Linked DNA regions of Aureispira sp. CCB-E. The protein of the gene in region 1 interacts with the protein of each later gene in a pairwise test. Links are inferred from orthologs where the notes say so. Each region holds a gene or a part of one and is shown on either strand. Other genes may lie near its edges.

Region 1 (5,333 bases):
GCAATGGTTATTCTCAAAGGTACTGTTACCAACTATTCCATAGACCAAGTAGAGTTGATTGTTCGCAAACGTTTTTTAGATGGTAGTTTTAAAGACTCCATATATAGTCAAAATACAACAGATACCTTCCATTTTGCCCCCATCATTGAAGCGGGCATGTACCTCTACTCTTTCCAACTACGCCTTAAACGAAGTCAAATCGTTTTTCGGCAAGAACAACTTGCCCAAAATGTGGTCTGTGGAGATGCTTATATCATTAGCGGTCAATCTAATGGCATGGGAATCATGGTTGGCTTGCCCCAAGCAGGAATTGAGCAAGATAGCTTGTACCAAACTTATCCTAGAGATTCCAGTCACATTTTTAGCAAATCTCTTGGCAATATGCCTGAATATTATGGCATTAATGGTCATTTAACCAATTATAATCCTAATAACAATCACTGGCAACCTGCAAAAGCCTCAGGCTCTTTGACAGGATTTGTTGGTTTGTGGGGGCTAAAGCTCCAATATTTATTACAAGAAAAATATCAAATGCCGACTTGTTTTATCAATGGCTCTTATGGAGGTTCTTACATCAGTCAGCACCAACTTTATTATAGTCAAAACAATGATCCTTACGATCTGCACACACTCTTTGGTTCGTTAAATTACAGAATCCAACAAGCAAATCTTAAAGGAAAAATCAAAGGCGTTATTTGGTATCAAGGAGAGAGCGAAAACTCTTATAACAAAGCTGCCACCTATGCTGATAGCCTAAATTTTCTGATTGATCATTGGGAAAAATACTGGGGCAACTTCTCCAAAGTATATGTTATCCAAATTCATACGGGATGTAACCACCATGGGTATGGTCAAATTGTTCGAGAACAACAACGAAGCATCCAACGTCCTTCTCATAGCTTTTCAGAAATTATTCCCATTACAGCATGTGGTATTGGAGAACGTTCTTCTCCACTTTACGACCCTTATTCAGAATGCCATTTTTCAAAAGAAGCTTACAATACATTAGCAGAGCGTTTGTTCCAAGTTATTGGACGTGATTTTTATTCTAATAACAATTGTATTACTTCTCCTAATATTATGCGTGCTTATTACGCTTATGAAGAACTCATTCTAGAATTTGATCAAGACATTGCCACCTTGCCTGATGGGATTGAGCAACAATTTGAATTTTATAAAAATAACCAACTAATTCCTTTTATTGATATTTCTAATGTTTATTCTCAAAAAAACAAAATTCACCTAACAATTGACTATCAAAATGTTGATGCGTTAAGCTATTTACTAGTGGATGATCCTATTTATAATAACCAAATGATATGGTTAAAAAACACAATGGGCTATGCTGCTTTTTCTTTCCACCAATTCCCTGTAGAGTCGCTTCCTTGCACAGAGAGTGTTCTACTAGTTCAGCCTAATATAATCCACCAACAAGCTCCCCTAAGCATACATCTAAAAGCTTGTTCAACCAATAATAAACTCCGTATTTATTCTGTACAGGGGCAACTAGTTTGGGAGCAAGACTTACCATCTGTCAATATAAAAACCACTCCAGATTTATCTAATTTGCCTCAAGGTGTTTATTTTCTACAAGTAGAAAGTGATGGTCATTTTTTGCCAACTCAAAAAATAGTTAAGTCCTAAAAACTTCGGTTTGGTTCCAAAAAAATGTACCTTTAGGAGTTCTATTCATACAATCATCAACCTAGCATTATAAATGGCTAAAGCAAAATCGCTCTCTTATAAGCAAGTCCTTAATTCTCTCAAAAAAAAGGAATATTTCCCCATATATTTATTGCATGGAGAAGAGAGCTTTTATATTGATGAATTAACCAAACATATTGAAGAGAATGTCTTAGATGATACGGCTAAAGCTTTTAATCAAACCGTTTTGTATGGTAAAGAGATTGACTATAAAACGGTTCTAGATAGTGCCCGTCGTTATCCTGTCATGTCTGAAAAGCAAGTGGTTATTATCAAAGAAGCCCAAGAGTTAAAAACAATAGATAAATTAGAAAGCTATTTTCAAAATCCTTTGGATAGTACGATTTTAGTTTTGGCACACAAATACAAAAAACTAGATAAACGAAAGAAATACGCCAAAGCACTGACGGGCTCCAACAAAGTTTGTGTATTTGAGTCTACTCGACTCTATGATAATCAAGTGCCCAATTGGATTAACAATTACCTAAAAGATAAAAACATTGCCATCAAACCAGCCGCCACCAATTTATTGGCAGAATATCTCGGCACCGATTTGTCAAAAATCTCAAATGAACTGAATAAATTAACCATCAACTTGCCAGAAGGAACAGCCATTGACAAGCATATTATTCAGCGAAACATTGGTATTAGTAAAGATTTTAATGTTTTTGAATTACAACAGGCTCTAGGAAAACGAGATCGTTTTAAAAGCTTTTTAATTGTCAAGTACTTTATTGCTAATCCCAAAAATCATCCTTTGCCTATGATTACGGCAACTTTATACAACTTCTTTAGCAAAGTTTATATTTGTCAATCTCTTTTGCGAGCTTCTGATGGGGAAATTGCTAGTGCCATTGGTGCCAATAAGTTTTTTGTCAAAGACTATAAAATTGCAGCAAAGTCTTACAATCGCTCCCAAATAGAAGCCATCATAACTACTTTAAAAGAATATGACTTGCGCTCAAAAGGGGTTAATAATGTCAGTATTCCTCACGGAGAATTGCTGCGAGAAATGATTGTAAAGATTTTGGGCTAGTCGGATAAACTGTATAATTATTATAAATAACACTCATAAGCCCAACAAAGTGAGCTTATGAATCATAGAAATTAACGTTATAAGTTCTCCATAAAAAATAATGGAATAGCCTCGTTACAACGCTCTCAAATTTAAAAATGCTTTTCCTAAATAATTGACCAAATCGCCTGCGGTCAAACTTTCCTCACTTTCTATTTCTGCGGCAATATCACCTGCTAATCCATGAATATACACACCTAGTATACAAGCTTCTAAAGGATTGTATTCTTGTGCCAACAACCCTGCCAGTATGCCCGTCAATACATCTCCACTCCCAGCAGTTCCCATACCGGGGTTTCCTGTAGAATTAAAATAACAATCGCCTTCAGGAGTTGCAATACACGTATTGGCACCTTTCAAAATAATATAAACCCCAAATTCTTGTGCTTTTTGGCGCTGTAACTCATTGCGTTCAAAGTTATCATAGGCCTTGCCAAACATTCGTTCAAACTCCTTGGGATGTGGCGTTAGGATACTATTCTTAGGAATGTATTCAAACCAATCTGGGCTTTGCCCTAATATATTCAGCGCATCAGCGTCCAAAACAGTTGGGCTATTCATATGCTTAAGCATATAACACAAGGCATTTCTAGTTCTATTTTTAGTGCTCAAGCCACAACCAATCGCAATGGTAGAATACTTGGGCAAATCGTATACTTTGGTAAAAATAAAACGATCTTCATCCAAACTCACCATCGCCTCAGGTACAGCTGTTTGCATCACTTCATAACCGCAGATAGGTACGTGTACGGTTACCAATCCAACTCCTGCTCGAAGACAAGCCCGTGTCGCTAGAATAGCAGCCCCCATTTTACCGTATGATCCCATGATCAACAAAGCATGCCCAAATACCCCTTTGTGAGCAAATTTGTCCCGTTTTTTATATATTTTCTTAACAATATCAGAAGTTATATAATAAAATGGAGAATCCGCAGCATCAATGTAACGTTGATCTAAACCAATAGGTTTGCAAACAAAATCACCCACACAATGAAAATTCTCAGGAAACAAAAACGCCAACTTTGGAAATTCAAACGCAAAGGTATAATCTGCTTCGATGCATGCTCCCGTAGTTGGTGCATCGGTAAATACCCCTGTTGGAATATCCACAGCAACAACGGTATTTTTGCACTCATTCAGAAAGTGCAAGATCTCAGCCAACTCCCCTTCTATTGGACGACTCAATCCAGAGCCTAAAATAGCATCAATCAAAATTTCTTCTTCACCAAAAACAGGCATATCCTCTACAGAGGTAATTTCTTTTATAATTAACTTATTGAGTCCTTGTAATTGCTGAACACGTTCTAGGTTGGTTTTAAAATCCTCTGTAACTTTATCTGTTAGGTTTAGTATAAAGATAGCGATATCATAACCTCTTTCTTCTAATAACCGAGCAATAGCCAAGCCATCTCCTCCATTATTGCCTTTACCGCAAATTACGCTGACCATTTCAAATTTTTCTTTCGGAAATTGTTCTTCAAACCACTCTACGAAAGTTCTACTGGCTCTTTCCATTAAGTCAATGGACAAAATAGGTTCGTGCTCTATTGTATAGGCATCTGCTTCTCGTGTTTGTGTTGTGGATAGTATTTTCATAATCTTAGAATGGGAATATTTTAATACAAGATCTATAGCTATCTTAGACTTTTATTATGTGTGAATATTGTGTACTTATTGGAATGGTTGGATTGATATGGTTGTTTGTAAAAAACTGCTCCGCTCCGTAAAAATCGTTTTTTAATGGGTTATCAACAATTGAAATTTTATTACATTTTATATACAAATAGGCATCAACTGCGCACATTCATGAAGTAGCCGCACAGCTAACAAGGATTGCTAAAGAACCGAATACATTGGCACCATGCCATCATTTTTGCTGACTACTATCTCGCTCGGTCTTATTTCGGTACAGTTCATTGCCAAAAGAGTAAAAAAACTTGTCTCGAAGTTGCAAATATACAGGTTTTTCGTCATCAAATAAAGTCAAACTTATGGTATATAAAATGGATTCTATAATAATACATTGTAGATAAATGCGAACGTCTTCAGCCACAATTGTTGCACGAACTCCTTCATAGATATTTTGACTATAAAATAAATCTTGAGCTTCTACAACACCATCAATCCCTTCTGCCAAATCATCTACAATAGCCGTATAATATTCTTCTCTATACTGCTTATTTTCTTGAAAAGAGGGTTCTTCCAATAAATCTGTCAAATTACAACTCAAGCGGTACTTACTTCTTTTAAGTTTGTAGTCAATCCTTCGGCTACTTTTTCGTTCTTTCCTCGTTGGTTCTTTTGGAAAAGCAATATAATAACCATTGTCCAACAAAGGCATTTTAATCCAATTCTCTGGTATTTTGCCTTCTGTCAAGCGCAGGGTGTCTTCCAAATCAATTTCGCCTTTTGTAAACTCATCTTCTATGATAACTTCACCATCTTCATCAACCTCCTGATGTGCCAAATTACTATTACAACAATATAGGAAACCCGCTAAACATATTAAAATTAAAGTAACCTTTTTCATATTTTCTACTCCTAATCTTGTTTT
Region 2 (5,352 bases), 2.8 Mb from region 1 along the record:
TTATTATGTGGAGGGATATGGCCGAGCGTGCAGAAAGAATGCTGAAAAAAGGCTATTTAGTGTACATCGAAGGTAAATTGACCAACCGTTCTTGGCAAGATGAGAATGGCAATACAAAATATATCACAGAAGTTCGTGCCAATACCTTTAGGTTGTTGCGCAGCGAAATGAATGGGGATAGAACCAATGGGCAAGTGTCAAAGCCCAATAATGTTACAACAACAACAGCGGATGCTTCTGACGATTTACCGTTCTAAGCAATAGAAATATATCTGAAACCAAAGCATTAAAGCTTGCTTTGGTTTCTGATTTTTTATTTAACTAATCACTTAACTTTTGGAAACCGAGCCTAGTCATATATTTGATTGGTATCAATTTACTCCGATTTTACTCACTGGGTCTTATTCAGTGATAATTCTGAATACCATTTCTATATGCTTTTTGTTAGTGTGTTCTGGACTTTTGTCTGGTTCCGAAGTTGCCTTTTTTTCTTTGGGGCATCAAGATAAAGCTCAACTGATCGAGGAGCAAACTAGTGCGGCATCTCGTATTTTAGCACTATTAGATAAACCAAGGTATTTATTATCCACTATTTTAATCGCCAACAATATTATTAATATTGCGATTATTTTAGTATCCAACTCTTTATTAAAACAATTATTACCATCTAATCTTAGTGCATTTTTACATTTGCCAGCTTGGACAAATGAGCCACTCAACTTCATGATCAGTGTTGTTGCAGTTACCTTTTTGTTGGTGCTTTTTGGTGAGGTAGCTCCCAAAGTTTACGCCAATCAAAACAGCATGAATATTGCTCGATTTATGAGTGGACCATTAACGGTCATGAAAAAGATGTTTCATCCTCTCAGTTTAATCTTGGTGAATAGCACACAGTTTGTAGAGCAGCGCTTAAGAGATAATATGAATCAAAAAGCGATTACGCAAGAAGATATTGCTAGCGCTATTGAATTGACAGTAAAGGACAATAAGTACGCTGAGCAAGATGTAGATATTCTCAAAGGTATTATTCGTTTTGGCAATACGTCTGCTGCCGAAATAATGAAACCTAGGATGAAGGTTGTTGCTATGGGAATGGAATCTACTTTCGAAGAGTTGATTGCTGTGTTTAGAGATGAGCCTTATTCTAGAATTCCTATTTATGAGGAAGATTTGGACCAAGTGAAAGGAATTATTCATGCCAAAGATTTGCTTGAATACCTAGGTCGTGAAGATGAAGTAAACTGGCATGAATTGATTCGTCCTCCTTTAATTACTCCTGAGAAAAAGAAAATTGATCATTTATTTAATGACTTTCAGGAAAAACGGACGCATATGGCTATTGTTGTGGATGAGTATGGAGGAACAAGGGGAATTGTTACCATGGAAGATGTCTTGGAAGAGATTGTCGGGGAAATATTGGACGAATTTGATGATGTAGAAGAAAAAATCTATAAAAAAATTGATGATTATACCTACGATTTTGATGGAAGTACGCCTATACTAGAAATTTGTCGTGTATTGGATTTGAGACCAGATTTTTTTGATGATCAAAGAGAAGGGGCAGAAACTATTGCGGGATTGGTTTTGGTACTGAATGGAACAATGCCTAAGGTTAACACCACGATTATGTGCAAGGACTGTCAACTAAAAACTCTGGCTGCTAGTGCTCGAAGAATTGAAAAAATTCGTATTGTTTTGCCCGAAACAGATAATATCGACTTACTTTCCTCCGTTTCTGAAAAGTAATTTCAGTTAAAAAGATTCGTCTTAGATAGCTACAAGCAAGTTGCAAAAATTTATATCGCCTTGTTTTAGCTAAAAAAAAAATTAATCCAACCAATATGCGTTTATTGCTCTTGTCTATTGTTTTGATGCTTACTATAGCTTGTTCGGAAGATCGGATTCCAATACCCAAGCCAAGAATGTATCCTAAGGTAACTTATCCTGAACGTAACTATGTGTCCTTTGATAAGGATTACTGTGCCTTTTCTTTTGAGTATCCTGACTATATGAAATTCGAAAAAGATAGTATGTTAATCAACCAAGCTGCAAAGCACCCATGTTGGTTTACAATGCAGTTGCCTAGTTTGTATGGAAGCATACACTTTACGTATACAGACATAGGGGGCGACTCGGTGGATCAAAAATTGTTTGATGTACTATCGGACTCTTATATACTATCTGAAAAACACAATATAAAAGCAACTGGACGAACTACAGAAGATTTTATTGACAAGGACAGAAACTTGTACGCAATCACCTTTAGTGTTGATGGAGATGTTGCTTCTCCCTATCATTTTAGGCTAACCGATAGTTTAAATCATGCCGTATGGGCTTCTTTGTATTTTAATACCAAGCCCAATGCAGATTCTATGGCACCAATCGTTGCTTTTGTAAAAGAGGATTTAGAAAAGGTTATTAATACCTTTGAGTGGAATGAAAATTAAATAAAATATGCATTATAAAAAGGCTAAAAAAAGTAATATAGATAAAGACAAGTTAATTTATGGGCGACATCCAATTATGGATTCTATTCATAATGGAATGTCCATTGATAAAATTATGCTTTCGCAAGCTGTTAAGGGAGACTATGAAAAAGAGCTACGGACTTTGTGCAAAGAACGTAATATTCCTCTACACATTGTGCCTAAGGATAGAATTAGTAACATAACACAGAAAAACCATCAAGGAGTTTTAGGGTTCTTATCATACATAGAATACCAGTTAATTGAGGATGTTTTTCCTTTGATTTATGAAAAAGGTGAAGTGCCTTTGGTTGTTGTTTTAGATAGCATTACAGATGTTCGTAATATGGGAGCTATTGCCCGTTCTGCGGAAGCAATGGGAGCACATGCTTTGATTGTTCCTTTTAAGAAAACAGCTCAAATTAATGCAGAGGCTTTAAAAACTTCTGCTGGAGCTTTGTCCAAAATTCCTGTTTGTAGAACTGCGAGTTTAGGAAATGTTATTGATTATTTGTTGATGAATGGTGTACAAGTTGTCGCAGCAGATTTGAGAGGAAAAGAAATGTTAGACGAGTTGGATATGACAATGCCAACAGCGATTGTAATGGGGGCAGAAGATGAAGGGGTACGCCCACACATTCTTAGAAAAGCAACCAGTTGGTTTAAAATACCTATGATGGGAACAACCGATTCATTTAATGTTTCGGTGGCTGCAGGAATTGTTTTGTATGAAGCTATCCGACAACGTATCAAACTTTAAGTTTACAGCAAGAATTCAACATATTTAAACGAATTTTACTATTCTTATTCAAATAGAAAAAAACAAGCCCAAGCTCTGAAAAGAACTTGGGCTTTACTCATTTATAACAAATGAATAACCAAACTAATAAATTCTAACAAAAGAACAAAACTTAACTAGGGTCTTGTACGTGTCCAATGAAAAGGATAGAGTTTGTTTCTGTATCTTTTATTATAAAAACAAAGGGACGATTAGCATTGATTGTTCTTGCCACAGGAGGAACACTAGTAACCCCAATTCCAACCGCTGTAGAGCCAGCAGCTTCAACACCACCTTCATCTGTGGCAATGACTGTCTTGTGCTTGATTTTATCAATAAATAAGGGAGCATCTGCCATTTTTGATAAATTAGCTGCTGCAGGAGAGAAAGCTTCGTTAATACCTAAATCTTCCAAGGTGCTTACCAAATCAAAGTCGCTAGAAAAATCCCATTTAGGAATATGAACACTATAGTTCGAATTGTTAGGAGTAGGATACGCCAAATCATCAAACCATTGGTTTATTTTTGTTTTAGATAGCTTTTGTTTTACAAAATTATTAATGCCAATATTTTGATCTTTAGGCAATACAACAACCATGGAGCTTTGTTTGTCCTTGAAGAATAACTCAAGTACTTCAGCATCGGTATCTTCTGTAAATTTTAATTCATTGGTAGGAATTAATTCTGACATCATGTCTGTATTAACTGTACCAGAAGAAGTTTTGAACGATTGAGTTTGAGTCATTCCAGGTGTAAATTGGTGATTCCAATCTGCCTTAAAATATACAGCATTTACTAAAACACTTGCTGTTCGATCTGTAATAAAACCATTGGGAAGTAGCTCAGGAATCAATTGATTGGTTTCTTGGCTAACCCAATTATTGATTTGTTGTTTGGCAGCAGTACTTTGTGTAAAATCTGTTGCCACAACAGGAGCTAGATAGACGTTGTTCATTAAGCTTTCGAAATCTGGTAAGAAGCTCATGCTCGTATTGCGCCAAATTTTATTGACCACATTTACCTCACTGTTGGTTGGACTGCTCACATTTTGTTCAATGGTATTGGTCAGCTGATTAAATGTTTGATGAAAGTTATTGTTGTTGGTGCCATAGCCCATTACGTTTTTCAATTCTGTAGCTGTATTGCCATCTGCTCCTGCATAAACCATTCCTAATGCGGTAGAAATACTATAAGGAGAGAGCATTTGATTTTGATTTTCATCAACTAGTTCTTGATAAATGTTTATAGCAAACTGGCTATTTCCATCAACTATTTGACTTTGTGTAATCGAAGGAGGATTTGGTGGGGGATTATTGATAGGTTCTACAGTTGATTTATTACATGAAACGACACCTAGCAAAAGAGCTGAAGCGTAAAAACTAATTTTGAAGCGATTCATAATTTGATTGTTTTTAGTTTGAAATTAAGTTGTACTAGTATCTTTTAGATAAGATTAGGTGTTGTGTGATTAATAATCAACGAACTACTAGTATGATAGCCAATACGTTTATCTTGTTACAAATGTCTTTGAAAAAATGCTTCCTATCAACTACAAAAAGGTTTAAATGTTTACTTTTTTGTTGGTATTTTGTGTTTTATATTTTTGATAATTAGGTTATTGTGGGGTGTTTTTGTTTAGTGTATTGTTGTTTTTTTAATAAAAAAAGCTACTCGATTTCTATCAAGTAGCTTTATAAATTTTTGTTCAAATACGATTCTATATAGAATCAGAAAGATCCTGATCTTCAATTTCAATTTCTATGATTTCTTTTTCGGGGTCTAGATCAACGATCTCCTTTTTGAGGAGTCCCATTTCTTCTTTGAGTGCCAACAAAGCATCTGTTCCATGATGCCCTTCTAAGGCAGCATCGATTTCTTCATCAATACTTTTAGAAGTAACCGCCATTTCACCATAGGCTTCTGCCAATGCCTCGTCATTTTCAACACGCTCTTTCATTTTGTTTAGCATTTCTAATGTTTTACCAGAATCCATTCCTGCCATCGCTTTATTAATTTTCATTCCAGCCGCCGCCGCTTTTTGGCGAGCTTCCAAGCTTTTGAGTTCGCTTTTCCATTTTGCAATTTCACGTTTTAGGCGTTGAATTTTAG

Evidence for each region. Proteins that work in one complex are often made in the same cells at the same time.
Region 2: the proteins of QP953_RS10525 (region 1) and rlmB interact in binary tests that used the Escherichia coli proteins (3 or more experiments, as listed by UniProt). The link is inferred for Aureispira sp. CCB-E from one-to-one orthologs.

The regions. Positions count from the first base shown.
Region 1 is NZ_CP133671.1:2,790,770-2,796,102, reverse strand. The notes cover bases 2,116-5,091. They hold QP953_RS10525 (bifunctional ADP-dependent NAD(P)H-hydrate dehydratase/NAD(P)H-hydrate epimerase), read right to left. Parts: upstream 4,376-5,091; coding sequence 2,855-4,375; downstream 2,116-2,854. Other genes in these bases: QP953_RS10520 (hypothetical protein), read right to left, coding at 4,647-5,091; holA (DNA polymerase III subunit delta), read left to right, coding at 2,116-2,740. Outside these bases: QP953_RS10535 (sialate O-acetylesterase), read left to right, coding at 1-1,644; more of holA, read left to right, coding at 1,718-2,115; more of QP953_RS10520, read right to left, coding at 5,092-5,309. UniProt on the Escherichia coli protein: Bifunctional enzyme that catalyzes the epimerization of the S- and R-forms of NAD(P)HX and the dehydration of the S-form of NAD(P)HX at the expense of ADP, which is converted to AMP.
Region 2 is NZ_CP133671.1:10,352-15,703, reverse strand. What follows is about bases 1,345-4,339. They hold rlmB (23S rRNA (guanosine(2251)-2'-O)-methyltransferase RlmB), read left to right. Parts: upstream 1,345-2,454; coding sequence 2,455-3,225; downstream 3,226-4,339. Other genes in these bases: QP953_RS00055 (serpin family protein), read right to left, coding at 3,377-4,339; QP953_RS00065 (hypothetical protein), read left to right, coding at 1,842-2,447; gldE (gliding motility-associated protein GldE), read left to right, coding at 1,345-1,746. Outside these bases: QP953_RS00075 (single-stranded DNA-binding protein), read left to right, coding at 1-257; more of gldE, read left to right, coding at 448-1,344; more of QP953_RS00055, read right to left, coding at 4,340-4,642; QP953_RS00050 (PspA/IM30 family protein), read right to left, coding at 4,961-5,352. UniProt on the Escherichia coli protein: Specifically methylates the ribose of guanosine 2251 in 23S rRNA.